2 linked regions of the Accumulibacter sp. genome follow. Each later gene encodes a partner of the first gene's protein in a complex. Links are inferred from orthologs where the notes say so. Each region holds a gene or a part of one and is shown on either strand. Other genes may lie near its edges. The genes, in order: pmbA and tldD.

Region 1 (12,093 bases):
GGCGCGGGCGTCGTGCTCATCGTGCTTTTCATGACACCGCGCCGGAACCTCAGGGACGAATGGTTCAACCACGTCATGCTGCCACTGAACCTGGTCGGCAGCTTCGTGGACGTGATTTCGTACATCCGGCTCTACGCCGTCGGCACCGCCAGCTTTGCCATCGCATCCACCTTCAACATCATGCTCGCACCGATGTTCGACGGCTGGCTGAGCGGGCTGCTCGCTGCGCTGCTGTTGTTCGTCGCGCACACGGTGAACATCGTCCTCGCGGTGATGGGCGTGATGGTTCACGGCATCCGCCTGAATACGCTCGAATTCGCCAGTCATCTCGGGCTGCAGTGGAGCGGTTTTCCCTACCGACCGTGGCAGCGCATGCGGGCAACGTCCGCTTGAACGGCACGTTGCGGTCGTTCGCGACCACGATTGGCAAACACCTGACAGAAAGGAGATTGAGTTGGATACAGATGTGATGGTCAGCCTCGGGCGTCTGGGAGCGGCTGCAGCCGTCGGCTTGGCTGCAGCCGGTTCCTCCCTGGGCGTCGGCGCGGCCGGGCCGGCCGCTGTCGGCGCCTGGAAGAAGTGCTATGCGCAGGACAAGGCAGCTCCTTTCGTGCTCTTCGCCTTCATCGGGGCGCCGATGTCGCAGACGATCTACGGCATGATTCTGATGGGCTGGATCAATACCGCACTCGATGCCTCGCTGGCTGCACATCAGGCGATCAACTGGGGCGGCATGCTTGGCGCCGGGATCTTCGGTGGTCTCGGCATGGGTGTCTCCGCCTGGTACCAGGGAGTAATCGGCGCCGCGGCGGCCGATGCCATGGCTGAAACCGGCAAGGGCTTCGGCAACTACCTGATGACCCTGGGCATCATCGAAACGCTGGCCATCCTGGTTCTCGTGTTCATTCCGCCCGCGTTCCGTCTTGCCGGCGGCGCCTGACGGATTGCGACGAAATCGTCGCGAGCAGAGGCAGCGCGTACCGGCGGAAAGTCGCCGGGGCATCGCCGAAATGGCTCATCTTGCTGATTATTAATCGGTTTGACCATCCGACCGAGGATTGCGTGGGAGGCGTCAAAGCGCTCTCCCACGCATCGCAGATGTGCCATAATCGCTGACGCTGCTTACGGCTTCCGTGACAGCGAGTTCGTGTCTGACGGCATGGCCCGATGATTCGCCCGTTACGAGGCGAAGCGCAGGCAATCGGGTCGAGGAGGAGAAGCATGTTCTGTCGTCCATGGAGGGATGTCGCGTGAATGGTTTGCTCAAACTCTCGCAGCTGATCGACGGGCTCACCGAGCGCGTCGGCAAGGCCTTGATCTGGCTCGTCCTGATCGTCACGCTGATCGCCGCCGGCAACGCGATCATGCGCTACATCTGGAACTACAGCTCGAACGCCTTCCTCGAAATCCAGTGGTACCTGTTCTCGGCGATCTTCCTGCTCGGCGCCGGCTACACGCTGCTGCGCAACGAGCATGTGCGCATCGACCTGATCGCCGGCCGGCTGAGCCGCCGCGGCCAGGCCTGGATCGACATCTTCGGCATCATCTTCTTCCTGCTGCCGATGGCGATCGCCATCATGTACATGTCGTGGCCGATCTTCCTCCTCGCGCTGCACAGCAACGAGCAGTCGAGCAACGCCGGCGGCCTGACCGTGTGGCCGGTGCGCCTACTGGTGCCGATCGGCTTCTTCCTGCTGGTCCTGCAGGGAATCTCGGAACTCATCAAGCGCGTCGGCTTCCTGCAGGGTCTCTGCCCCGACACCACCGAGAAGGGGCACAAGCCGACACCCGAAGAGGAACTGGCACTGGCGATCAAGGCGCAGAAGGGAGAGATTTGATGACCGACTTCCTGATCGCCAACATGGCGCCGATCATCTTTGCCTCGATGGTCGTCTTCCTCCTCGTCGGTTTCCCGGTCGCTTTTGCCCTGGCGGCCAACGGCATCGTCTTCGGCCTGATCGGCATCGAGCTCGGGCTGCTCGGACCGCAGCTGTTCCAGGCGCTGCCGGATCGCATCTTCGGCATCATGAACAACGACACGCTGCTGGCGATCCCCTTCTTCACCTTCATGGGACTGATCCTCGAGCGCTCGGGAATGGCCGAGGACCTGCTGGACACCATCGGCCAGCTTTTTGGGCCACTGCGGGGTGGCCTCGCCTTCGCGGTGATCTTCGTCGGCGCGCTGCTGGCGGCGACGACCGGCGTCGTCGCCGCTTCAGTGATCTCGATGGGGCTGATCTCGCTGCCGATCATGCTGCGCTACGGCTACGACACCAGGCTGGCGACCGGCGTCATCGCCGCCTCCGGAACACTGGCACAGATCATCCCGCCGTCGCTGGTGCTGATCATCATGGCCGACCAGCTCGGCAAGTCGGTCGGCGACATGTACAAGGGCGCCTTCCTGCCGGGCCTGACGCTGACCGCCTTCTACGTCGGTTACGTCATCCTGGTCGCCATCTTCAAGCCGCGCTGGGCACCGGCGCTCCCCGCCGAGGCGCGCACACTGCACGGCGCCCGGTTGCTGATGCGCGCGGTCACGACGCTGCTGCCGCCGCTGTTCCTGATCTTTCTCGTCCTCGGAACGATCTTCCTCGGCATCGCCACGCCGACCGAAGGCGGCGCGATGGGAGCGACGGGCGCCCTGATCCTGGCACTCGCGCGCCGGCGCCTGAGCTGGAGCCTGCTGCGGCAGGCGATGGAAACGACCGCCAAGCTGACGACCTTCGTCGTCTTCATCCTCGTCGGCGCACGCGTGTTCTCGCTGACCTTCTATGGCGTCGATGGCCACCGCTGGGTCGAACACCTGCTGACCGGGCTGCCCGGCGGCGAAGTCGGTTTCCTGATCGTGGTCAACGTGCTCGTCTTCCTGCTCGCCTTCTTCCTCGACTTCTTCGAGCTCTCGTTCATCGTCGTGCCGCTGCTCGGGCCGGTGGCGCAGGCGCTGGGAATCGACCTGATCTGGTTCGGCGTGCTGCTGGCGGTGAACATGCAGACTTCGTTCATGCACCCGCCCTTCGGCTTCGCACTCTTCTACCTGCGTTCGGTGGCGCCGGCCGCGGTCAAGACGACCGATATCTACTGGGGGGCAATCCCCTTCGTCTGCATCCAGATCATCATGGTCAGCATCCTGATCTTCTTCCCGCAACTGGTGACCTTCGGCCTCGACCAGGACGCCAAGGTCGATCTCGATTCGGTGCAGATCGAAGTGCCAACCTCTGACTACGGTGCACCGGCCACCCCGCCCGGGCTCGAAGCGCCGAAGGACCCGGCTCCCGGTGCGGAGGATGCCGCCAGCAAGGCAATCCGAGATGCGATGAAGCAGGATCAGGCGAAGTAGTCCAGCGTCGACCGGCAAGCGCAGCGCTCACCCACCAGCACCAAGAAAAGGGGAGCCGGGCGACAGCCCCGCTCCCCTTCCTGTGCGGTCGGTCTGCGCGCAGCGGGCAAGCAACGACCGCGGCGCGCGAAAGACTCCTAGCGCTTGCTGAAAATGTAGTTGGTGTACGAGCCCTCGGCGACCCGCATCCAGAGGATCTGATCGTCCATGAACTTCTTGTAGTCGTCGTACACCTTCTTGAATTCGGCATTCTTTGCCGATGTCTCGGCGTAGAGCTCCATCGCGGCCTTGTAGCAGGCGTCCATGACTTCCTTCGGGAACTGCTTCAACACCGTTCCCGAGCCGACGAGCTGCTTGAGCGCCGTCGGGTTCCTGGCGTCGTACTTGGCGACCATGTCCACGTGCGCGTCGGCGCAGGCGATCTGCAGGATGGTCTGGTATTCCTTCGGCAACTCGGCCCACTTCTTCAGGCCGACATAGGCCGTCACCTGCGGACCACCCTCCCACCATCCCGGGTAGTAGTAGAACTTGGCGACCTTGTTGAAGCCGAGTTTCTGGTCATCGTACGGGCCGATCCACTCGGCCGCGTCGATCGTCCCCTTCTCGAGCGCCGGATAGATGTCGCCACCCGGGATCTGCTGCGGTACGGCACCGAGCTTGCTGAGGACTGCGCCGGCGAAGCCGCCGATGCGGATCTTCAGCCCGTTGAGGTCAGCCACGGTCTTGATTTCCTTGCGATACCAGCCGCCCATCTGGGTCGTCGTGTTGCCGCAGGGAATGGTCATGATGTTCGACTTGGCGAAGAACTCGCCAAGCAGCTTGCCGCCGTTGCCGTGGCGCATCCAGGCGTCCATCATGCGATTGGTCATGCCGAAGGGAACCGCAGTCTCCAGCGCGTAGGTCGGGTCCTTGCCGAAGAAGTAATAAGAGACGGTATGCCCCATTTCGACGGTGCCGTCCTTGACCGCATCGAAGACGGCCGGACCGGGAACGATCTCGCCGCCGGCGAAAACCTGGATCTGGAACTTGCCGCCAGTCGCTTCGGCAACCCGCTTGGCCATGACTTCGGCACCACCATAGATGGTGTCGAGGCTCTTCGGGAAGCTCGAGGCCAACCGCCACTTGATCGTCGGCGCATTCTGGGCGATCGCCGGCATGGCCATGGTGCCGGCGGCCAGGCCGGCACCGGCATTCTTCAAGAACGAACGTCTTTCCACGACTTGGTCTCCTCTCAGCATTGTTGTCAGGGAATTGCACGGCGATTATAGCCAAAGCAGCCGCGCTTGCAGCAAGGCATTGCTGCTGCAGGCAGCGGCAATGCCTTGATCGGCGTGGCAGATCAGTCACCCGCCACCTTCATCTGCTCGATCAGGATCGAGCCGACCCGCTTCGAGCCGCGAACGACGACGTCCGTGCCCACCGCCGCGATGTTCCGGAACATGTCGCGCAGGTTGCCGGCGATGGTGATCCCTTCCACCGGGTGCGCAATGACACCACCATCCACCCAGTAGCCGGCAGCACCGCGCGAATAGTCCCCGGTCACGTAGTTGACGCCCTGGCCAAGCAGCTCGGTAACCAGCAATCCGCGCCCCATCTTGCGCAGCAGCCCCGGCAGATCGCGTTTGCCCGGGCGGACGATCAGGTTGTGACAGCCACCAGCATTGCCGGTGGTCTGCATTCCCAGCTTGCGGGCACTGTAGGCGCTGAGGAAATAGCCCTGCAGGCGTCCGCCTTCGACGACTTCACGGTCACGGGTGGCGACGCCATCGTTGTCGAAAGGGCTGCTGGCAAGCGCACGTGGCAGGTGTGGCCGCTCGCTGATGTGCAGCCTGCGCGAGAAGACACGCTTGCCCAGGCTGTCGATGAGGAACGAGGTGCGGCGATAGAGGCTGCCGCCGCTCGCGGCGTGCACGAAGTTGCCGATCAGCGATGCCGCCAGGGGTGCCTCGAACAGGACCGGCACCTTGCAGGTCCGGATCTTGCGTGCTCCGAGACGCGACAGAGTGCGTTGCGCCGCGCGCTCGCCGATCGCCTCGGCTGAAGCAAGCGCCAGCGGGTCGCGTGCGACCTCATACCAGTCGTCGCGCTGCATGCCATCGTTCGTCCCGGCAATCAATGAGCAGGACAGGTAGTGGCGCGAACTCGGGTAGCCGGCGATGAAACCGAGGCTGTTGGCGGCAACGAACTGCCCCTCCTGGAGCGAAACCGTGGCGCCCTCGGAATTGCTGATCTCGGGGCTGACGGCGAAGGCGGCCTGCTCACAGCGACGAGCGATCGCGACGGCATCATCGACCGAAAGCATCCACGGATGATAGAGGTCGAGGTCCGGCTGGCGGTCGGCATCGGTCGCCAGCAGCGCGGCATCGGCGAGACCGGCGCAGGGGTCCTCGGCGGTGAAGCGGGCGATGTTCAGCGCCGCCTCGACGGTTTCACGAACCGCCTTGGGCGAGAAGTCGGAGGTGTTGGCATGCCCCTTGCGCTGGCCGAGGTAGACCGAAACGGAGACGCCTTTGTCGCGGTTGTACTCGATGGTCTCCACCTCACCGCAGCGCACCGTCACCGACTGCCCAAAGCCGGTCGACACATCGACCTCGCAAGCGCTCGCTCCCTGCCGGCCGGCGTGCGCGAGGACGTCGCTCGCCAGTTCGCGCAACGTATCGAGGCTGTGGCTGAAACGTGATTCGCTGCTGGCGGGCGCGTGTGGACGGGACATGAGGTCTGCCGTGGGACGAAAGCCGCTATCATAGCAGTTCCGGTGGCAGCCGCCCGGCCAGCCGGCGGTCGACCACAACCAACGCCCGGTGACGATGAGCAGCCATAGCACAACCGCAGACAGACACGAAGATCCGCAACCGGAGTCGAAGACGAGGCGCAAGCGCGCGATGCTGGAACTGCAGGAACTGGGCGAGGAGCTCGTCGCACTGCCCGCTGACCGCCTGCGCCAGGTCGAACTGCCCGAGGATCTGCGGCTGGCCGTCGCGCAGGCACGCGGCATGGCGCGTCACGACGACGCGCGCCGCCGCCAGGTGCAGTACATTGGCCGCCTGATGCGGGCCGTCGACCCACAGCCGATTCGTGCCGTCCTCGCGGCAGTGCGCGGCGACTCCGCCGACGAGACGGCGACGCTGCACCGGATCGAGCGCCTGCGCAGCGAGCTGCTCGCCGATGAGAGGCTTCTGTTCACGATCGCCAGCCGCTCGCCGTCGGTCGACCTGCAGCAGTTGCGCTCGCTGCGGCGGGCAGCCCTCGCCGAGCAGGAGCAGGGCAGACCGCCACGCAGCCATCGTGCGCTGTTCCGGCTGCTGCGCGAGATCGATGGGAAAACGGCAACGGCAGAGGGGGGGGCGGACGATGAGCGGGAATGAACAGTTGCTGGTCGGCCTGGTGTCGATCAGCGATCGCGCCGCACAGGGGGTCTATCCGGATCAGGGGCTGCCAGCGCTCGAAGAGTGGTTGCGGCTTGCGATCAGCAGCGCCTGGCGAAGCGAAACGCGCCTGATTGCCGATGATCGCGCGACGATCGAGCAGACGCTGATCGACCTCGTCGACCAACTCGGCTGTCATCTCGTCCTGACCACCGGCGGCACGGGACCGGCCGCCCGTGACCTGACTCCAGAGGCGACGCTGGCCGTGGCCGACAGGCTGATGCCGGGCTTTGGCGAGGAGATGCGGCGCATCAGCCTGCACTTCGTGCCGACGGCGATCCTGTCGCGCCAGGTGGCGGTGATTCGTCGTCAGGCCCTGATCGTCAACCTGCCCGGACAACCGAAAGCCATCCGCGAGACGCTCGAGGGACTCCGGGCAGCAGATGGCAGCGTCCAGGTCAACGGCATCTTCGCTGCCATTCCCTACTGCATCGACCTCCTTGGCGGTCCTCGCATCGAGACGCGACAGGAGGTCGTCAAGGCCTTTCGGCCAAAATCGGCGGCGCGGTCGCAGCCCGGCGATGGCGCCGCGGCTTCTCAGCCGGCAGGCTCCTGACGGAAGCGGGCGATCTCGAAATCACCGCCGCTCTCCTCGACCTCCAGCGGCACCAGCACACTGGGGCGGCCATCGAGGCTGAGGTCGAGGTTGTCGCGAACCTGGAAGCCGCCAAGCGGCAGGAGGACGCGCAGCACGTCGGCAACGCCATGTTCATCGCCAAGATGGATGCCGGGGATGGCCACGGCGGCGGCGAAGCCGCTGCGCCGCGGCCGCAGGTCGACGCTTCTTGCCCGCCTCGACAGCACCTGCACGCCGACGGTGGCGGCACCATCAGGCAATGAGCCCAGCCGCCTGACGACACCGAGAAGCCAGTTGTCGCTCCCTTCGGCCCGCATGCAGAGCAGGGCTCCCAGGCGCACGCGGCCCTCGGACGAGCGGTCGAGCAGCGCGCGGAAACCACCGAGGCTGATGTCGTCGACCAGCCATTGTTGCCGCGCCGGATCCTCCTGCAGCTGCAGGGTGGCCCCGGCGAAGACCATGTAGCACTGCTCGAAGCCCTCGAACACCGTCATCTGCGTCCTGATGGCGTGCCGTCGGTGCTGCCGCTGCGGTGGCTGCAGCGCCCAGTAGGGTCGCAGGTGGCGCATCACGGCGAGGACCGTCTTCGGCGGGTACTCGCCGCCGAGATTGAGGTCCGTCGGCAACTCACCATGTTCCAGGCGATGGATCAACTCGTTGAGTCCAGCCAATGCCGGCACGGGGGAGAGATAGCGCAGGCTGGGGCGGATCATGCCCGGTCGCCGGCCCAGTCGGGTGGGCGGCTCGCCAGTGGCGGCGTCGATCCAATAGACACTGTCCGCACGCGGCGTCGGCAAGAGGACGAAAGAGGAGAGGAAGTGGGCGATCAGGCGGTCGGCAAGCTCGATCTGCTCCGGCAACAGGCCGTCCATCGACGACGAGCAGAAGACCAGGGCATGGATGTACTGCTGCTGGGCGCTGGTCAGACCGTGCTGTGCCGGATAGAGCTGCAGCGACTTCTGCGCGTAGCCACCTTGCTCGGCTGCCAGATAGCTCGCGCCCAGCGCCTGCCAGACTTCCGCACCGGCGGCGGCGTAGCGGAACGCGAGCCACTTCAGCTGACAGCGACGCGCCGCGAGCAGGCGCGCCTCGATCAGGGGAAGTGACGCCTTGAGTGCATCGCTGCCCTTGCTGCGCGGTTCCAGCCGTGCGCGCGACAGACACAGCGCGTAACTCGCTGCGACTTCGACGCAGAAAACGTGGCAGCGCGTCCAGATGCGGCCTCGCTCGGCCGGAGAGAGGTGTGGCGACTGCACGTAGTCCCGCCCCAGACGACGCAGATGCGGCTGGGCGGCCTCATCGAGCTGGCGCAGGACATCGAAGTAGCGATCGACGCGGAAGTTGCGGGCATGCTTGAGCGACTCGAACCAGGTCGTCACCTCCTCGACGGCGTTGGCGGGCCGGGCGACCAACAGCTCGGCGACGATCCGCTTCAACTCCTTGCCATCAGCCAGCGGATGGTCGGGACGCTGCGGGAACAGGTTGAGAATCATCGGTGAGCCGGCCTCGTCACGGGTCGCCAAGTTGGAAGAGCAATTGTAATGCATGCGAGCAGGAGCGAGGTCGCAGCCATGTCGGTCGGCAACATTACTGGGGCTTGGGGCAGGCCGTCACCCCAGCATGGCTTACAATTGGGCACGGGACATCGGCTGGGGCAAGGGATGAGGCAGTATCTGGACCTGATGCAGCACGTGCTGGACAAGGGCTGCGCGAAGGGGGACCGTACGGGCACCGGTACGCGGTCGGTGTTCGGCTGGCAGATGCGCTTCGCGCTCGACGACGGCTTCCCCTTGCTGACGACAAAACGGCTTCATCTGCGCTCGATCGTGCATGAGCTGTTGTGGTTTCTGCGCGGGGAGACGAACATCCGCTACCTGCGGGACAACGGGGTCCGTATCTGGGACGAATGGGCCGACGCGAACGGTGATCTCGGGCCGGTGTACGGCCATCAATGGCGTCATTGGCAGACGGCAGACGGCAGACAGATCGACCAGATGGCGCAACTGGTCGATGGACTCAGGCACCATCCCGACTCACGCCGCCATCTGGTTACGGCGTGGAACCCGGGCGACGTCGAGCGCATGGCGCTGCCGCCCTGCCACGCCCTGTTTCAGCTGTACGTCGCACCCGCGCCGGCCGACGACCGGGACCAACGATCCCGATTGTCCTGCCAGTTGTACCAGCGCAGCGCCGACATCTTTCTTGGCGTTCCCTTCAACATCGCCTCCTACGCCCTCCTGACACTGATGCTGGCACAGGTCTGCGGCTACCGTGCGGGCGAATTCGTGCACACCTTTGGCGATGCCCACCTTTACAGCAACCATTTCGATCAGGCGCGGCTGCAGCTGACCCGTGAACCACGCGGCCTGCCGCGGATTCGGCTGAACCCGGCAGTCGGAGACCTGTTCGCCTTCCGCTTCGAGGATTTCGAGCTCGCGGGCTACGATCCGCATCCGCACATTGCGGGGGCGGTTGCCGTCTAGGTGCCGGCGATGATCTCGTTGATCGCCGTCGTGGCACGAAACCGGGCGATCGGCAGGGACCAGCAGTTGCTCTGGCGCCTGCCCGAAGACCTGCGCCATTTCCGCGCGACGACCGGCGGCAAACCGGTGATCATGGGCCGGAAGACCTGGGAATCGCTGCCGGATGCCTTTCGTCCACTGCCCGGCAGGCACAACATCGTCGTCAGCCGGAATCCGGGCTACCGGCCGCCCGGCGCCAGCCGCGCAAGCTCGATCGAGGAAGCGCTGCAGATCGCCGGTGCCGCCGGCGAGGTGTTCGTCATCGGCGGTGCCGAGATGTATCGTCAGACGCTGCCGCTGGCGGACCGTCTGTACCTGACCGAGGTCGCCGCCGAAGCCAGCGGCGACGCATTCTTTCCCGAACTGCCGGCAGGGCAATGGCGGGAGGTTTCACGCCGCGTCGGTTCTTCGCCGGGCAGCAAGGGTGGCACCGTGCCCGATTTCGACTTCGTCATCTACGAACGGGCGCAGCGGCAGCTCTCGGTACCAGCGGCCTCTTGACCGGGGATTGGTGGTTGGCAGAGCTGATTGCCAAGGGCTCGGCAAGCGGATAGCATGCGGCCATCGTCCTTCGTGAGGGCCGCGGCAGATGGCCGAAACCCTGCACCGCTTTCTCGGCGCACCAGATGGCGCGGCAAAGGTCCTGGCGCACGCGCAACTGTTGCGCCGGCTGGACGACGTCTTCCGGCGTGTCGCGCCGGCGCACCTCGTGCAGGCGAGCAACCTGGCGAATTTCAAGTCGGGCATCCTGGTCATACACGCGCACAACGGGGCTGTCGCGGCGAAACTGCGACAGCTCGCGCCAACGCTGGCAGACGAAGTCACGCGACGGGGCATCGACTGTCGCGGCCTGCAGATCCGGGTCCATGCGCCGCTGACGCGCATCCCGACGGCAACGCCGCAATCCAGGCCGCTCACCGCCGGCAGTCGCGAGCGCCTGACTGCCCTGCGCGAGTCACTCCCCGCGTCGCCGCTGCGCCAGGCCGTCGAGCGCCTGCTGGCGCGGTCGGCTAGACAGGAATGACGGCGACCCGCTCGATGATCATCAGCGCAAAGACCAGCAGCGCGACGAGCAACGAGTAGCGAAAGAGCCGCCAGGAGAAAGTCAGATAGCGCCTGTCGCGGGTGAAGACGAAGAGCACGGCCCCCGCGGCCACTGCCAGCACCGTCAGGACGGCGAGCAGGCGGAGCAGCCACATCCGCTCAGAAAGCCGGCGATTCCAGCCAGCGGGCCACGGCCTGCGGCGCCAGGTCACCGTTCTCGAAGCTGACGAACTCCCACGCCTCGGGGCTGGCCAACAGCCTGCGCGCCAGCAGGTTGTTCAGGGCGTGTCCCGACTTGTGCGCGCTGAAGGCGGCCAGCAACGGGTGGCCAAGCAGGTACAGGTCACCGATCGCGTCGAGCACCTTGTGCTTGACGAACTCGTCGTCGTAACGCAAGCCGTCGGCGTTGAGCACGCGATACTCGTCGAGGACGACGGCGTTGTCGAGCCCACCGCCCTGCGCCAGACCGTTCTCGTGCAGCCACTCGACCTCCTGCATGAAACCGAAGGTCCGCGCCCGCGCCACTTCGCGCACATAGGAATGGTCGGCAAAATCAATCGTCACGTGCTGCCCCGTGCGATCGATCGCCGGGTGGTTGAAGCCGATCGAGAAAGACAGCCGAAAGCCGTCGTGAGGATCGAGCCGGGCCCACTTCGCGCCGGCCGGATCGTCCTCGCGCACCTCGACGGGCGTCTTGATGCGAATGAATCGCTTGGCCGCCGGCTGTTCCTCGATGCCAACCGACTGGATGAGGAAGACGAAGGGCGAAGCAGAACCGTCGAGGATCGGCAGTTCGGCGGCATCGACGTCGACGAAGGCGTTGTCGACCCCGAGTCCGGCGAAGGCGGACATGAGGTGTTCGATCGTCCCGACCTTGGCGCCATCGCGCTCGACGCACGAGCACATGCGGGTGTCCGTGACGAGCAATGCCGATGCCGGCAGGTCGACAGGCGGATCGAGATCGATCCGGCGAAAGACGATGCCGGTTCCCGGCGCCGCCGGACGCAGGCTCATGTTCACCTTGACGCCGGAATGGAGGCCGACGCCAGCCGCGCTGACGACAGCCTTGAGCGTTCGCTGCTTCAACATGTGTCTGAAAAAAGGAGGGAATCGGCTGATTCTAGCACAGGCCGGGCGGCCCGGACAGACGCCGATTCCCGCAGAGGAGGCATGGAGATCGCGTTCAGT
Region 2 (12,173 bases), 320 kb from region 1 along the record:
CGCGAGTTCACGGAGATCCTCGCCGGCTTCGACGCACGCGATGTGGTGATGTCCTGCGGCTCGGGAGTGACCGCCTGTCACAACCTGCTGGCGATGGAGCTCGCCGGCCTCCCGGGCGCCCGCCTGTACGCAGGTTCGTGGAGCGAATGGTGCAGCGACCCGGCACGACCGATCGCCTGCCGGACGTCGACGATCGCCGCCTGACACACCGGACTCGCCGGCCGCTGCCACTTCCCCGGGAAACGTGGCCGCCACCTCGCCTGCTGTCGACCGCAGCGCAAGCGGCTGCGGCCGGCGAAGTGCGAGCGACGCCTTCAGCGCAACAGCAGCTCGCTGGCCGCGTCGGCAATCTCGTCCAGCGACAGCGGGCCATCGGGCCGATACCACTGGCCGCTCCAGTTGAGCATGCCGAAGAGCAGCAGCCGGACCGGACTCGCCGCACTGCGCAACCGGCCGCACGCCGCCAGTTCGTCGAGCGTGCCCTGCCACGCCGCCTGGTAACGGTCACTGGCGGCGGCGATCTCGGCCCGCGCCGCGGCATCGAGCGAACGGGACTCGTGAATCAGCATCGGCGTATGGCAGTCGCCCTCGAGGAGGTTGCCGAAGTGGATCCGGATCATCAGCCGCAGGCGTCGCTCGGGATCGTCGACCCCTGCGATCGCGGCCTGCAGGCGCCGGTGCCCCGCTTCCAGCCCTTCGATCATCGCCGCCTTGAGGAGATCCTGCTTGCTGCGGAAGTGATAGAACGGACTGCCCGAGCGCATGCCGACTGCCTGCGCGATGTCGCGCGTCGTCGTCGCGGCAAAGCCCTTCTCGACGAACAGGCGCGCCGCGGCGCGCAGCAGGTCGTCGCGGCGGTTGATCTCGGGCGCCGCACGCGCCCTTCGGTGCCCGACCGGCATCCAGCTCAGAGCGTCGCCGCCAGGCGGGTGCCCTGGTCGATCGCACGCTTGGCGTCGAGCTCGTTGGCAACGTCGGCGCCACCGATCAGCGACACCGGTACGGCGGCGGCACGCAACCCCTCCTCCAGTTCGCGCCGCGGTTCCTGGCCGGCGCAGACGACGACATGGTCGACCGGCAGGCACTGCCGCTGGCCATCGACGACGATGTGCAGTCCAGCGTCGTCGATGCGCTCGTAGCTGACCCCCGCGAGCATCTGCACACCGCGCTTCTTGAGCAGGGTGCGGCGAATCCAGCCGGTCGTCTTGGCCAGACCATCGCCGACCTTTGCCGCCTTGCGCTGCAACAGCCAGACCTGGCGCCGGCCACGGTCGCCGGTGGGTGCCTTGAGGCCACCCGGATTGGCGAAATCGGCGTCGATTCCCCACTCGCTCTGGAAGCGCTCGAGTTCATCGCGATCGTCCTCGACATGCGTCAGGAACTCGGCCACATCGAAGCCGATGCCACCCGCGCCGATGATCGCCACACGCTCGCCGGCAACGCGATAGCCCTCGATCAGGTCGATGTAGGAAATCACCTTCTCGTGTTCGATCCCCGGCAGGTCGGGCCGCCGCGGCACGACGCCGGTCGCCAGCACGACATGTTCGAAGCCGGCATCCGCCAGCTCGGCGGCGGTGCACTCCCTGCCGAGCTGCAGCGAGACGCCGACTCTTTCGAGGCGGCGACCGAAATAGCGCAGCGTCTCGGCGAACTCCTCCTTGCCGGGAATGCGGCGGGCGAGATTGAACTGGCCGCCGATTTCCGGCGCCGCGTCGAACAGCGTCACCCAGTGGCCACGCTCGGCGGCGGTGAGCGCGCAGGCCATGCCGGCCGGTCCGGCACCGACGACGGCGATCCGTTTCGGCGCCGGCGCCGGCGCGATCACCAGCTCGGTCTCGCGGCACGCCCGCGGATTCACCAGGCAGTAGGTCAGCCGACCCTCGAAGATCTCGTCGAGACAGGCCTGGTTGCAGGCGATGCAGGTGTTGATCTCGTCGGCACGGCCGGCCGCCGCCTTGTTGACGAACTCGGCATCGGCCAGGAAGGGGCGTGCCATCGACACCATGTCGGCACAACCGGAAGCGATCACCTCCTCCGCCACCTCTGGCGCATTGATGCGGTTGGTGGTCACCAACGGGATGCCCACCTGCCCCATCAGCCGCTTCGTCACCCAGACGAAGGCAGCGCGCGGCACCATCGTCGCGATCGTCGGGATGCGCGCCTCGTGCCAGCCGATGCCCGTATTGATGATGCTTGCGCCGGCCTCCTCGACCGCTTTGGCGAGTGCGACGATCTCGTCCCAGGTGCTGCCACCCTCGACGAGGTCGAGCATCGACAGGCGAAAGATGATGATGAAATTCGGCCCGGTCGTTGCCCGCACCCGGCGCACCGTTTCGAGGGCAAAGCGGATGCGGTTCTCGAAGCTGCCGCCCCAGCCATCCTCGCGGAAGTTGGTCTGGCGGGCGATGAACTGGTTGATCAGGTAGCCTTCCGAGCCCATCACCTCGACCCCGTCATAACCGGCCGCCTGGGCCAGCCCGGCGCAGCGGGCGTAATCGTCGAGTGTCCGCTCGATGTCCTCGGCGCTCAGCTCACGCGGGCGAATCGGCGAGATCGGCGCCTGCGACGGCGACGGCGCAACCGCGCCGCGATGGTAGGCGTAGCGGCCGGTGTGCAGGATCTGCATGGCGATCTTGCCGCCGGCCGCATGCACCGCGTCGGTGACCAGGCGGTGTTTGACCACCTGTGCCTCGTTCTCCAGCGCCGCCGCGCCGGGCATCACGACCCCTTCCTGGTTGGGCGCTATGCCGCCGGTGACGATCAGGCCGACGCCGCCGCGCGCGCGCTCGGCATAGAACGCGGCGAGACGGCGGAAACCTTGCGGCGCCTCTTCGAGACCAGTGTGCATCGAACCCATCAGGACGCGATTCCTCAGCGTCGTGAAACCGAGGTCGAGCGGGGCGAGCAGATGGGGATAGGCGTAATGGTGCATGCAGGGAATCTCCTGGGACAGGTAGTCGAGGGCTGGGCGATCAAAGTTTGGGCAAGCAGGCGCTTGTTCGATTATCGACGATCGGCTTGCGGGGTGCAAGTGCGTGGCTGCTGCGGCCGCGACGGGAAGCCGCCCGGAGACGGCGAAGCCGGGGCCACGGCGGCAGGGTGGCTGTGGCGGAGGCGGGCCAGGCAGGCGTCCTGCAGGTATCGCGGCAGCGACACGGCCTCGTCTTCACCCGCACCGAACAATCGAACTCGCACCGGTTTCAGACATCGCTCGCCGGTGGCCGGATCAATGGTGTTCGCCAGGACCTGCGCAGGATTCCCGGCATCACAAGTTCAGCGGCCTGATCACCCGCCGCCGGCCATCCGCTGGCACCGCCTCACTTCAGAATCCCGAGCAGATTCGAGAAACCGTCCGTCCACGCCGCGAAACCGGGCCGCGGCGACAGCGGCCGGGCACTGGTGATCGCCGCCTGCAGGCTCGCCGCGCGCTCGGGTCGGACGAGCAGCGCCCACAGAGAACGGCGACAGAAGACGTCGCCGTCAGCCGGTTCGAGATCGACGACGAGGACGCTCAGCCCGAGCTTCGCGGCGGCGGCAGCGACCACCGGCTGCAGGTCGAGGTAGCGGTTGGTGATGTGCACGGCGAGGATGCCGTCGCCCTTCATGTGCCGCAGGTAGGACTGCATCGCTTCGAGCGTCAGCAGGTGCGCCGGGATCGAGTCGCCGGAGAAGGCGTCGATGGCGAGCAGGTCGAAGGCCTGTGGTGCTTCGCCCTCGAGCATCAGGCGCCCGTCGCCGAGCACCGGCACGATGCGCGCCCGGCTTGCCGCCAGGTAGCTGAACTCGCTGCGCGCAAGCTCGAGGACCTGGTCGTCGATCTCGTACAGCCGCATCTCGTCGCCCTCGCGGCCGTAGGTCGCGAGGGTACCGGCACCGAGGCCGACGACGCCGATCCTGCGTGGCCGCTCGGTCGGCAGGCTGAGCAGAGCCTGGCCGATTCCCGAACGCTCGCAGTAATAAGCGGTTGGCCGCCGACTGTGCTCGGTGGCGATGAACTGCTCGCCGTGGTTGATGCGTCCGTGCAGGAGCTTGCGCTTGATGCCGAGATCTTCCTCGCTGACGTCGGAAATCCGCAGCTGGCCGTAGAAGTTGCGCATCACGCGCCGGTAATCCTCGACATAATCGACCGATAGCCCCACCAGCCGGCAGCCATACACGGCGAGGGCCGCGAGCAACAGCCAGCGCCAGATCGGCCTGGCTTGCGGCCAGAGGACGATGATCACCAGCACGGCACAGAGAAAGAGGCCGATGGGCAGCTCGAAGTAGGCGTTGAACAGCGCCGGCGCGAGCAGACCGACCAGACTGCCGCCGAGCGCGCCGCCGATCGACAGCATCAGGTAGAACAGCGTCAGGTGACGCACCGGCGGTCGCCGCCGCACCAGCTCGCCATGACAGACCATGCAGAAAACGAAGAGAGCGCCGCAAAGCAGGCTGACCAGCAACGGCACCGGCATGCCGACTTCGGCGAGAACCTGATCGAGGGCAATGAAGGCGATCGGCAGCGCGATCAGGAAGCCCCGACGATGATAGTAGCGCGGCGCATCGAAGCAGAGAATGAAGCTCAGCAGGTAGATGCTCAGCGGCAGCACCCAGAGGAAGGGGACCGGCGCGACGTCCTGCGTCAGGTGGCGGGTCAGCGCGAGGAGGAGGATCGAGGCGGTCATCGCCAGGCCGATCCACAGCAGGCACTCGCGCAGCGGCGGCCGCGGGACTGGCTCCGAACTGGCCGGGCGGCGCTCGAGTTCGCTCGAGACACCCTTCCACGACTGCCAGGCGCTGGCCAGACAGGCGACGACGAAGAAGACGTAGCCAACCGACCAGGCATGTGCCTGCTGCACGACGACGAAGAAGGGCTCGACGAGCACTGGGTAGGAGAGCAGCGCGAGCATCGACGCCAGGTTCGACAGCGCATAAAGCCGGTACGGCATCATGCTGTTGAACGAGCGCGCATACCACGCCTGCATCAGCGGCCCGGTGGTGGACAGCAGCAGGTAGGGCATGCCGACCGTCGTCGCGAGGACGGCGAGGACGTTCCACGTCGGGCTGGCAAAGGCGACGTCCTTCCAGGCCGGGTTGGCGACCACCGGCAGCGTCGCCAGACTGAGCAACAGCAGCACGCCGTGCACGATGACCTGACGGCGTGGCGACAGCCACTCGTGGAGCAGGTGAACATAGAGGTAGCCGAGCAGCAGCGCAGCTTGGAAGAAGACGAGGCAGGTGCTCCACACGGACGACGAGCCACCGAACCAGGGCAGGATCATCTTGGCGATGATCGGCTGGATCTGGAAAAGCAGGAAGGCGGAGAGGAAGACGGTAACCGCAAAGCTGATCATGCCGGTGTTCCCGGCTGCGGCGCCGTTTCCGTCGCCGGCCCTGCAGCCTCCGCTGCCGCCGGTGCCGCATGCCAGCTCTCGCGCGGGACGACGACGTTGCTCGCCGGCTGCATGACGAAATGCGGCGACATGATCTGCACGCCGTAGCTGTTGAACTGATCCTGGATGTTCGCGTGCAGTGCGGAGAGCACCGGTACCCGCTCGAGCGGCTTGTCCATGTGCGCGAAGAGTTCGTATTCGACGTACCAATCGCCGAGTCCGCGCTGATAGACGAAGGGCTTCGGCAACGCGCGCAGGCCCGGCGTCTGCTCGGCCGCGGCGATGAGCAGCGCGTGCACCTGCCGCCACGGGGTGTCATAGCCGATCGTCACCTTGGTCGACACCAGCGTCCCGCGCGCGCCGGCCAGGCGCGAGTAGTTCTTGATCGGATTGCCCACGAGCACGGCGTTGGGAATCGTCACTTCCTCGTTGCGCATGTTGATGATCTTGGTCGACAGCGCGCCGACCTCGCTGACGACGCCGACGGTTTCACCGAGGTCGACGAAGTCGCCGACCGACAGCGCGCGCGAGTAGACAAGCACGAGACCGCTCATCAACTGGTTGACGATGCCGGCCGAGCCGAGCGTCAACATGAAGCCGAACATCACCGACAGTCCCTTGAAGGCATCGCTGTCGGACATCGGGATGAACGGATAGGCAACGGCGATGCCGAGGCCCCAGACGATGATGGTGCAGATGCGGTGGGTAGCGTTGACGGTCTCCGGGTGCAGACCGTGCACATGCACGCGCCCGGCCCTTGCCGCCTTGAAGAAGTTGCCGAGGGCGTCGTTGAAGGCCTTGGTCAGGAAGAGGATGACGAGGGCGGTGGTCAGCGCCGGTACGGCTTCGATAAAGCCGATGCCGATGGTTTCCAACAGGCCGAACAGGAAGCCGGTCAGGCGGTCGCCAAGCGGTTCGGTCAACGGGAAGCGCGCGAGGACGAAGGTCAGCCAGAGGTAGGCGACGCTCAGCCAGAGAAAGCCCATCAGCAGCTGCGCGATCCGCTGCACCAGCGCCCAGCCATGCCGCGCCCAGCGGAAGCCGCTGGACTCGGGATGCGCGTCGATGACCTTTTCGAAGTGACGGACGATGAACGCGGTGGTGCGGCGAATCAGCCACAGCAGCAGCAGGGCGATGGCGGTCGCCGCCAGCGACAGGCCAATCCCCTTGACCAGTACCATCGGCCGGCGCTGCTCGCTGACCGCCAGCAGGGCCGTGTGGAGTTCGTCGGCGCTGCGGCGGGCAGCCGCCTCGAGCGAAATCTTCTCCTCGGGGTCGAGGTCGCCGTCGACGATGCCGAAGAGCACCGATTCACCGATGTGCAGGCTGATTCCCCGCCGACTGTCGATGGAGAACGGCGTCAGTTCGATCGGTTGCTGCATCTGCGCCGCCGGCAGGGCATCGATGCGCGCGAGGGCGCGGCGCACGCGATACTCCGGGCTGGCGCCGACCAAGGTCGCGCGGAGGGTGACGATCGGCCGGAAATGGTAGTGCAGCGTCGCCTCTGCCGGACGCGCCTCGCCGGCAGCGGCGGCGGCCGCCGGCAGGCTGGCAAGGAACAGGCTGGCGAGGAGCCCGAAGAGGGCGAAGCCGGCGGACAGCCGGCAGCAGAACGGCTTCATGATCATGACGGCAGGTGGGTGACGGTCTGGACTGGGCTGCGATTATAGCCCCTGCCCGGCAGCATGGCTTTGCCGCGAGCGCCGATCGCGACCGGCCAATGATCAGGCGGTGCCGCCGACCGTCAGGCCGTCGATGCGCAGGGTCGGCTGGCCGACACCGACTGGCACGCTCTGTCCCTCCTTGCCGCAGGTGCCGACGCCCGGATCGAGGCGCATGTCGTTGCCGATCATCGACACCTGCGTCATCGCCTCAGGGCCGCTGCCGATCAGGGTCGCCCCCTTGACCGGCGTGGTCACGCGGCCGTCTTCGATCAGGTAGGCCTCGGACATCGAGAAGACGAACTTGCCATTGGTAATGTCGACCTGTCCGCCGCCGAAATTGACCGCGTAGATTCCTTTCTTCACCGAGCGGATGATCTCTTCCGGAGTGGACTCGCCGTTGAGCATCGTGGTGTTGGTCATGCGCGGCAGCGGCAGGTGGGCGAAGGATTCGCGGCGACCGTTGCCAGTCGGCGCGACGCCCATCAGGCGCGCGTTGAGGCTGTCCTGCATGTAGCCCCGCAGGATGCCGTCCTCGATCAGCACCGTCCGCTGCGTCGGATTGCCTTCGTCGTCGATGTTCAGCGAACCGCGCCGGCCGGCGATCGTGCCGTCGTCGATGACCGTCACGCCGCTGGCGGCGACGCGGCTACCGATGCGACCGGCGAAGGTCGAGCTGCCCTTGCGGTTGAAGTCGCCCTCGAGTCCGTGGCCAACGGCTTCGTGCAGGAGGATGCCGGGCCAGCCGGCACCAAGGACGACGGTCATCGTCCCGGCCGGCGCCGGTCGCGCCGCCAAGTTGGTGACGGCCTGGTGTACGGCTTCGCGCGCGTAGTCCTGCAGCACCGCATCGGTGAAGAAGCCGTAGTCGGTGCGTCCACCGCCGCCGGCCGACCCCTGTTCACGCTTTCCGCCCTGTTCGACGATGACCGTCAGCGAGACCCGCACCAGGGGCCGCACGTCGGCTGCCAGGCGGCCATCGCTGCCGGCGACCAGGACCACCTCGTACTCGCCGGCGAGGTGCGCCATGACCTGCGTCACCCGCGGGTCGGCAGCACGCGCCAGCGCTTCGAGCCGCTCCAGCAGACTGACCTTGCTGCCCGCATCGAGTGAAGCCAGCGGATCGTTCGGCAGGTAGAGGCGGTGCGCCGTGCTCCTCTTCAGCGCCGGCACGCGCCGTTCCTGCCCGGCGCCGGCAATCGCCCGCACGGCGGCGGCGGCGGCGTCGAGCGCCGGTCTGCTGATGTCGTCCGAATAGGCGAAAGCGGTCTTCTCGCCGGCCAAGGCACGCACGCCAACGCCTTCGTCGATGCTGAAGCTGCCGCTCTTGACGATGCCCTCTTCAAGGCTCCAGGCTTCGGAACGGCTGTACTGGAAGTAGAGATCGGCATAATCGACCTGGTGCGCCATGATCCTGCCGAACACCGGCGTCAGGTCGGCGACATCGAGGCCATAGGGCGTGAGCAGGGTCTTGCGTGCCTGCGCGAGAAGGGTCTGGGCTCTGTTGGTCATTCGGTTTCCCTGTTTGCTGCGGTTTTCTGCCGCCGACGTCTACATGACACGGTGCGCGAGTGCCGGCAGGCTGGCTCGGACCTCATCCAGGCGACTTCTTGCGAGGTCGCCGATGACGATGCCGGGTCCTTTCTGCTTGCGATCGAGGATCGTCCCCCAGGGGTCGATGAGCATGCTGTTGCCGTGCGTTTCGCGGCCGTTCTCGTGCCGGCCACCCTGGGCAACCGCCAGCACGTAGCACTGGTTCTCGATCGCCCGCGCGCGCAGGAGGATCTCCCAGTGGGCACGGCCGGTCGTCTCGGTGAAGGCCGCTGGCACGACGAGCAAATCTGTGACACCGATGGCGCGATAAAGCTCCGGAAAGCGCAGGTCGTAACAGATCGACAGACCGACGCGGCCGAAAGGCGTGACGAAGGCTGCCGGCTGGCGGCCAGCCTCGATGGTCGTGCTCTCGTCGTAACGCTCGCTGCCCTGCTGGAAGCCGAAGAGGTGAATCTTGTCGTAGCGGGCGGCACGCCGCCCCTGCGGATCGTAGACCAGCGTGGAGTTGAGCACCTTGTCGGGACTGCCCGCAAGCAGCGGCAGCGAGCCGCCAATCAGCCAGACCGCGTGTTCGCGCGCACTGGCGGCAAGAAAATCCTGGATCGGGCCATGTCCATCGGCCTCCCGCAACTGCAACTTGTCGCCATCGGTCATTCCCATGATGGCAAAGTATTCCGGCAGCGCGAGCAGTTCGGCGCCCTGTGCAACGGCTTCACTGATCAGCGCCGCGGCGGTGCGCAGATTCTCGTCGACGCGTGGCGTCGACACCATCTGCAGGGCGGCGACGCGGAGGACGCCGGTGGCTGGCGCTGCCGGCAGCCGCTCGTCGGGGTGTGGCTTCATGGTGGGCTCCACTCGGCTGAGTTGGTTTCGGTCACGGCGTCGTCGCGACCGCCGGCGGCCGCGACAGGCGCTCCACCTTGGGGTCGTCCCACCTGCCGGTGACCAGGTAGTCGAAACTGAAGGCCTTGCTCAATGGCCCCTGCAGGATCTTGTCGGCGAGCAGCGTCGCGACGCCGGCCAGCGGGTTGATCACCGCCACGCCGAGCGCCGCACTGCTGCCGAGATCGGGCTGGACGCTGACTTCGAGGCGCTGCGTCTCATTTTTCAGGTCAGCGTCGCCGCTGAGGACGACGCGCGCCGCTGGGCCGCTGATCTGCAGCCGATCGGTGTGCATGACGCCGCTCTTGACCGCGATGCTGCCGGTGATGCCGTCGAACGCGAAACCCTCGCTGAAGATATCGCCGAAATCGAAGGTGAAGCGTCGCGGCAGCCCCTGCAGGCTGATCAGCCCGAGCAACTTGCCGACGCCGGGATCGACCTTGAGGAATTGGCCGTGGCTTGCCTCGACCTGGATGTCGCCAGCGAGGGTTGCATGGTCCAGCTCGGTCGGCGCGCCGGTCCAGCCGATGCGGCCTTTCATCGCCGCCTTGCCGCCGCGTATCGTGCCACCGTAGCCGAGGCGGTCGAGCAGACGCCCGACATCGCCGCTCTCGAGGGCGAAATCGAGCTGCGTCCGGTTCCCTGCAGTGAGCTGCCACTGCCCACTGCCCGCCAGGCTGCCATACGGGTTGCGCAGATCGATGCGGTCCAGGCGCCAGATGCCGCCGTCGTTGTGCGCCTGCACCTCGAGGCGTCCGAAGCGCTTCTGCCCGATGGTGAAATCATCGACGATGACGTCGAGCGCCGGCAGTTCCTTGAGCGGCTCGCGGCTGGTGGTATCGCTGCGCACCCTGTCGGGACGCCGCCACTTGCTGAAATGCGCCTTCAACCTGCCGGCACCGCTGCCGTCCCACTGGAAGCTGCCGATCGCCTGCTCCGACTCGACATTGCCGCGCCAGCGCGTCGTGATGCCGGTGATGCCAACACCGACGCCGGTGTAGGTCTGACCAATGACGACGAGTTCGTCAGCCCTGACATCGACGGCGACCGGGAAGCCGGTCGCGGCGACCTCAGCGCTCTTCCGGCCACCGCCGAGAAGGCTCTGCCAGGCGTCCAGATCGAGGCTGCGCGCGCTGATGCCGACATTGAGCCCGCGCTCGGGCAGCGCCGCGGCCGGCCGGCCGATCGCGATCATGCCGCGCTCGATCTGTGCCTCGCTGTCTTTCCTGCGGCGGACCAGCTGCACGCTGAGCACGTCGCCGAGGGTGGCACGGACCTGATCGCGGACGATGGCCTGGCCGCCAGCGGCCGCCGGCAGCAGTCCGTTCTCGAAATGCAGGGGCATCGCTTCGCTGGCAGACTTGCCAAGCGGCGCCGGCAGGGTCGAGCTGACGCCAAGCAGATCACTGTCCACCAGGACGTCGACATCGCGCTTGCGCAACCGGATCTCGGCGCGATAGGCGGTGCCGCCGGCGAAAGCGGCGAGTACGGGCGAGCCGATGTGCCGGCGCAGATCGTCGACCAGCAGCGAGCCGCTTGCCAGCACCCGCACCCTGCCGGACTCGGTGCCCCCGGTGATGCGCAGCGGGCCGCCGAAAAGCGTCGCGTTGATCCCGGGGACACGCAGGTCCCGTTCCGAGAACTGCAGGTTGCCCTTCACCTGCTGCAACGGCGGCAGCACAGGGTCGACGACGACCTCGTTGGCCTGGAACGTATAGGTGCCGTCGATCTTCGAATCGCCGAGCCGCGCCTCCTCGAGCGGAATGACCAGACCGATTTCCAGCCGGCCTGCTCCGCGTGCACTCATCTTCTCGGTGAAGTGGTCGATCTGCGCTGCCACCGGACTCTGGTCGATGAACTTGAGGAACTCGGCGGTTGGCCCGGCGACGTGGCCCTTGAGCTTTAGCGTGCTCACCGGTGCGTCGAAATCCGGGATCTCGGCCCGCGTCTGCGCCAGCGTCGCACCGAGAATCGTGCCGTGGCGCGCCTGCACCACCATGCCGTTGCCCTCGAAACGCAGGTCGGCATCGATGCTCGTGATCGGCGGCCAGCCGGTACCGTAGTCGAGGACGACATCCTGCGCCTTGACGGTGACGAGGAACTGTCCCTGTTTGCGGTCGAGAAAGGGGAAGTGCGCCAGATCGCCCTTGAGGATCAGCCGGGCTTCGCTGGCGGTTCCCGCCAGCAGCGCGTCGCGCACCCAGTGGCGGGCATCGACGTTGATCGCCGCCGGCAGGTAGCGCCAGACCGCGGTCGCTTCGGCACGCGTCAGCGCAGCCGTCAGGTCGATGCTGCCCGGCCCGTCCGGACTGCTGCGGTAAGTTCCCTGCGCCGAACCGGCCGCGTCGGCGCCGGCGAACTCGGCACGTGACAGCTCGGCCTCGAGCCGACCCTGGCTGACCTTCCACTTCGCCTGCGCGTGCAGCGTGTCGAGGGCGATCGCCGACTCGGGAAAGACCTGCGGCAGCTCGACACGCACCTGCCGCGAGCGCAGTTGCACGGCACCGCCCTTCTCGCTGGCGTCGAGCGAGCCCGACAGGCCACTGGCGCCGGGGAACTGCCGCACCGGTCGCAACGCGAGGTCGGCGAACGAAGCCTGCAGCGAATAGGCCTGCAGCTCCTCGGAGCTGCCGCGCCAGCTGGCGTGCAGGTCGCCAATGCGGCCGCGCGGCGCGAAGTCGTCGAGCAGGCGGCGCGACTGCGG

Evidence for each region.
Region 2: the proteins of pmbA (region 1) and tldD are in contact, whole or in part, in a solved structure (PDB 5NJ9), measured with the Escherichia coli proteins. The link is inferred for Accumulibacter sp. from one-to-one orthologs.

The regions. Positions count from the first base shown.
Region 1 is NZ_JAZKUG010000001.1:1,005,242-1,017,334, forward strand. Bases 3,864-6,670 are described here. They hold pmbA (metalloprotease PmbA), read right to left. Parts: upstream 6,051-6,670; coding sequence 4,677-6,050; downstream 3,864-4,676. Other genes in these bases: V5B60_RS04420 (TRAP transporter substrate-binding protein), read right to left, coding at 3,864-4,554; yjgA (ribosome biogenesis factor YjgA), read left to right, coding at 6,145-6,670. Also shown: V5B60_RS04400 (V-type ATP synthase subunit I), read left to right, coding at 1-393; V5B60_RS04405 (V-type ATP synthase subunit K), read left to right, coding at 470-940; V5B60_RS04410 (TRAP transporter small permease subunit), read left to right, coding at 1,251-1,838; V5B60_RS04415 (TRAP transporter large permease), read left to right, coding at 1,838-3,337; more of V5B60_RS04420, read right to left, coding at 3,475-3,863; more of yjgA, read left to right, coding at 6,671-6,702; mog (molybdopterin adenylyltransferase), read left to right, coding at 6,689-7,318; V5B60_RS04440 (hypothetical protein), read right to left, coding at 7,300-8,832; V5B60_RS04445 (thymidylate synthase), read left to right, coding at 9,001-9,822; V5B60_RS04450 (dihydrofolate reductase), read left to right, coding at 9,832-10,362; V5B60_RS04455 (DciA family protein), read left to right, coding at 10,451-10,885; V5B60_RS04460 (hypothetical protein), read right to left, coding at 10,872-11,060; lpxC (UDP-3-O-acyl-N-acetylglucosamine deacetylase), read right to left, coding at 11,065-11,994; cell division protein FtsZ, read right to left, coding at 12,089-12,093.
Region 2 is NZ_JAZKUG010000001.1:683,981-696,153, forward strand. What follows is about bases 6,322-9,208. They hold tldD (metalloprotease TldD), read right to left. Parts: upstream 8,546-9,208; coding sequence 7,097-8,545; downstream 6,322-7,096. Other genes in these bases: V5B60_RS03145 (mechanosensitive ion channel family protein), read right to left, coding at 6,322-6,994; V5B60_RS03155 (carbon-nitrogen hydrolase family protein), read right to left, coding at 8,585-9,208. In the rest of the region: V5B60_RS03125 (sulfurtransferase), read left to right, coding at 1-204; V5B60_RS03130 (TetR/AcrR family transcriptional regulator), read right to left, coding at 315-902; V5B60_RS03135 (NADPH-dependent 2,4-dienoyl-CoA reductase), read right to left, coding at 908-2,932; V5B60_RS03140 (fused MFS/spermidine synthase), read right to left, coding at 3,318-5,333; more of V5B60_RS03145, read right to left, coding at 5,330-6,321; more of V5B60_RS03155, read right to left, coding at 9,209-9,430; V5B60_RS03160 (YhdP family protein), read right to left, coding at 9,462-12,173. UniProt on the Escherichia coli protein: Metalloprotease involved in CcdA degradation. Suppresses the inhibitory activity of the carbon storage regulator (CsrA).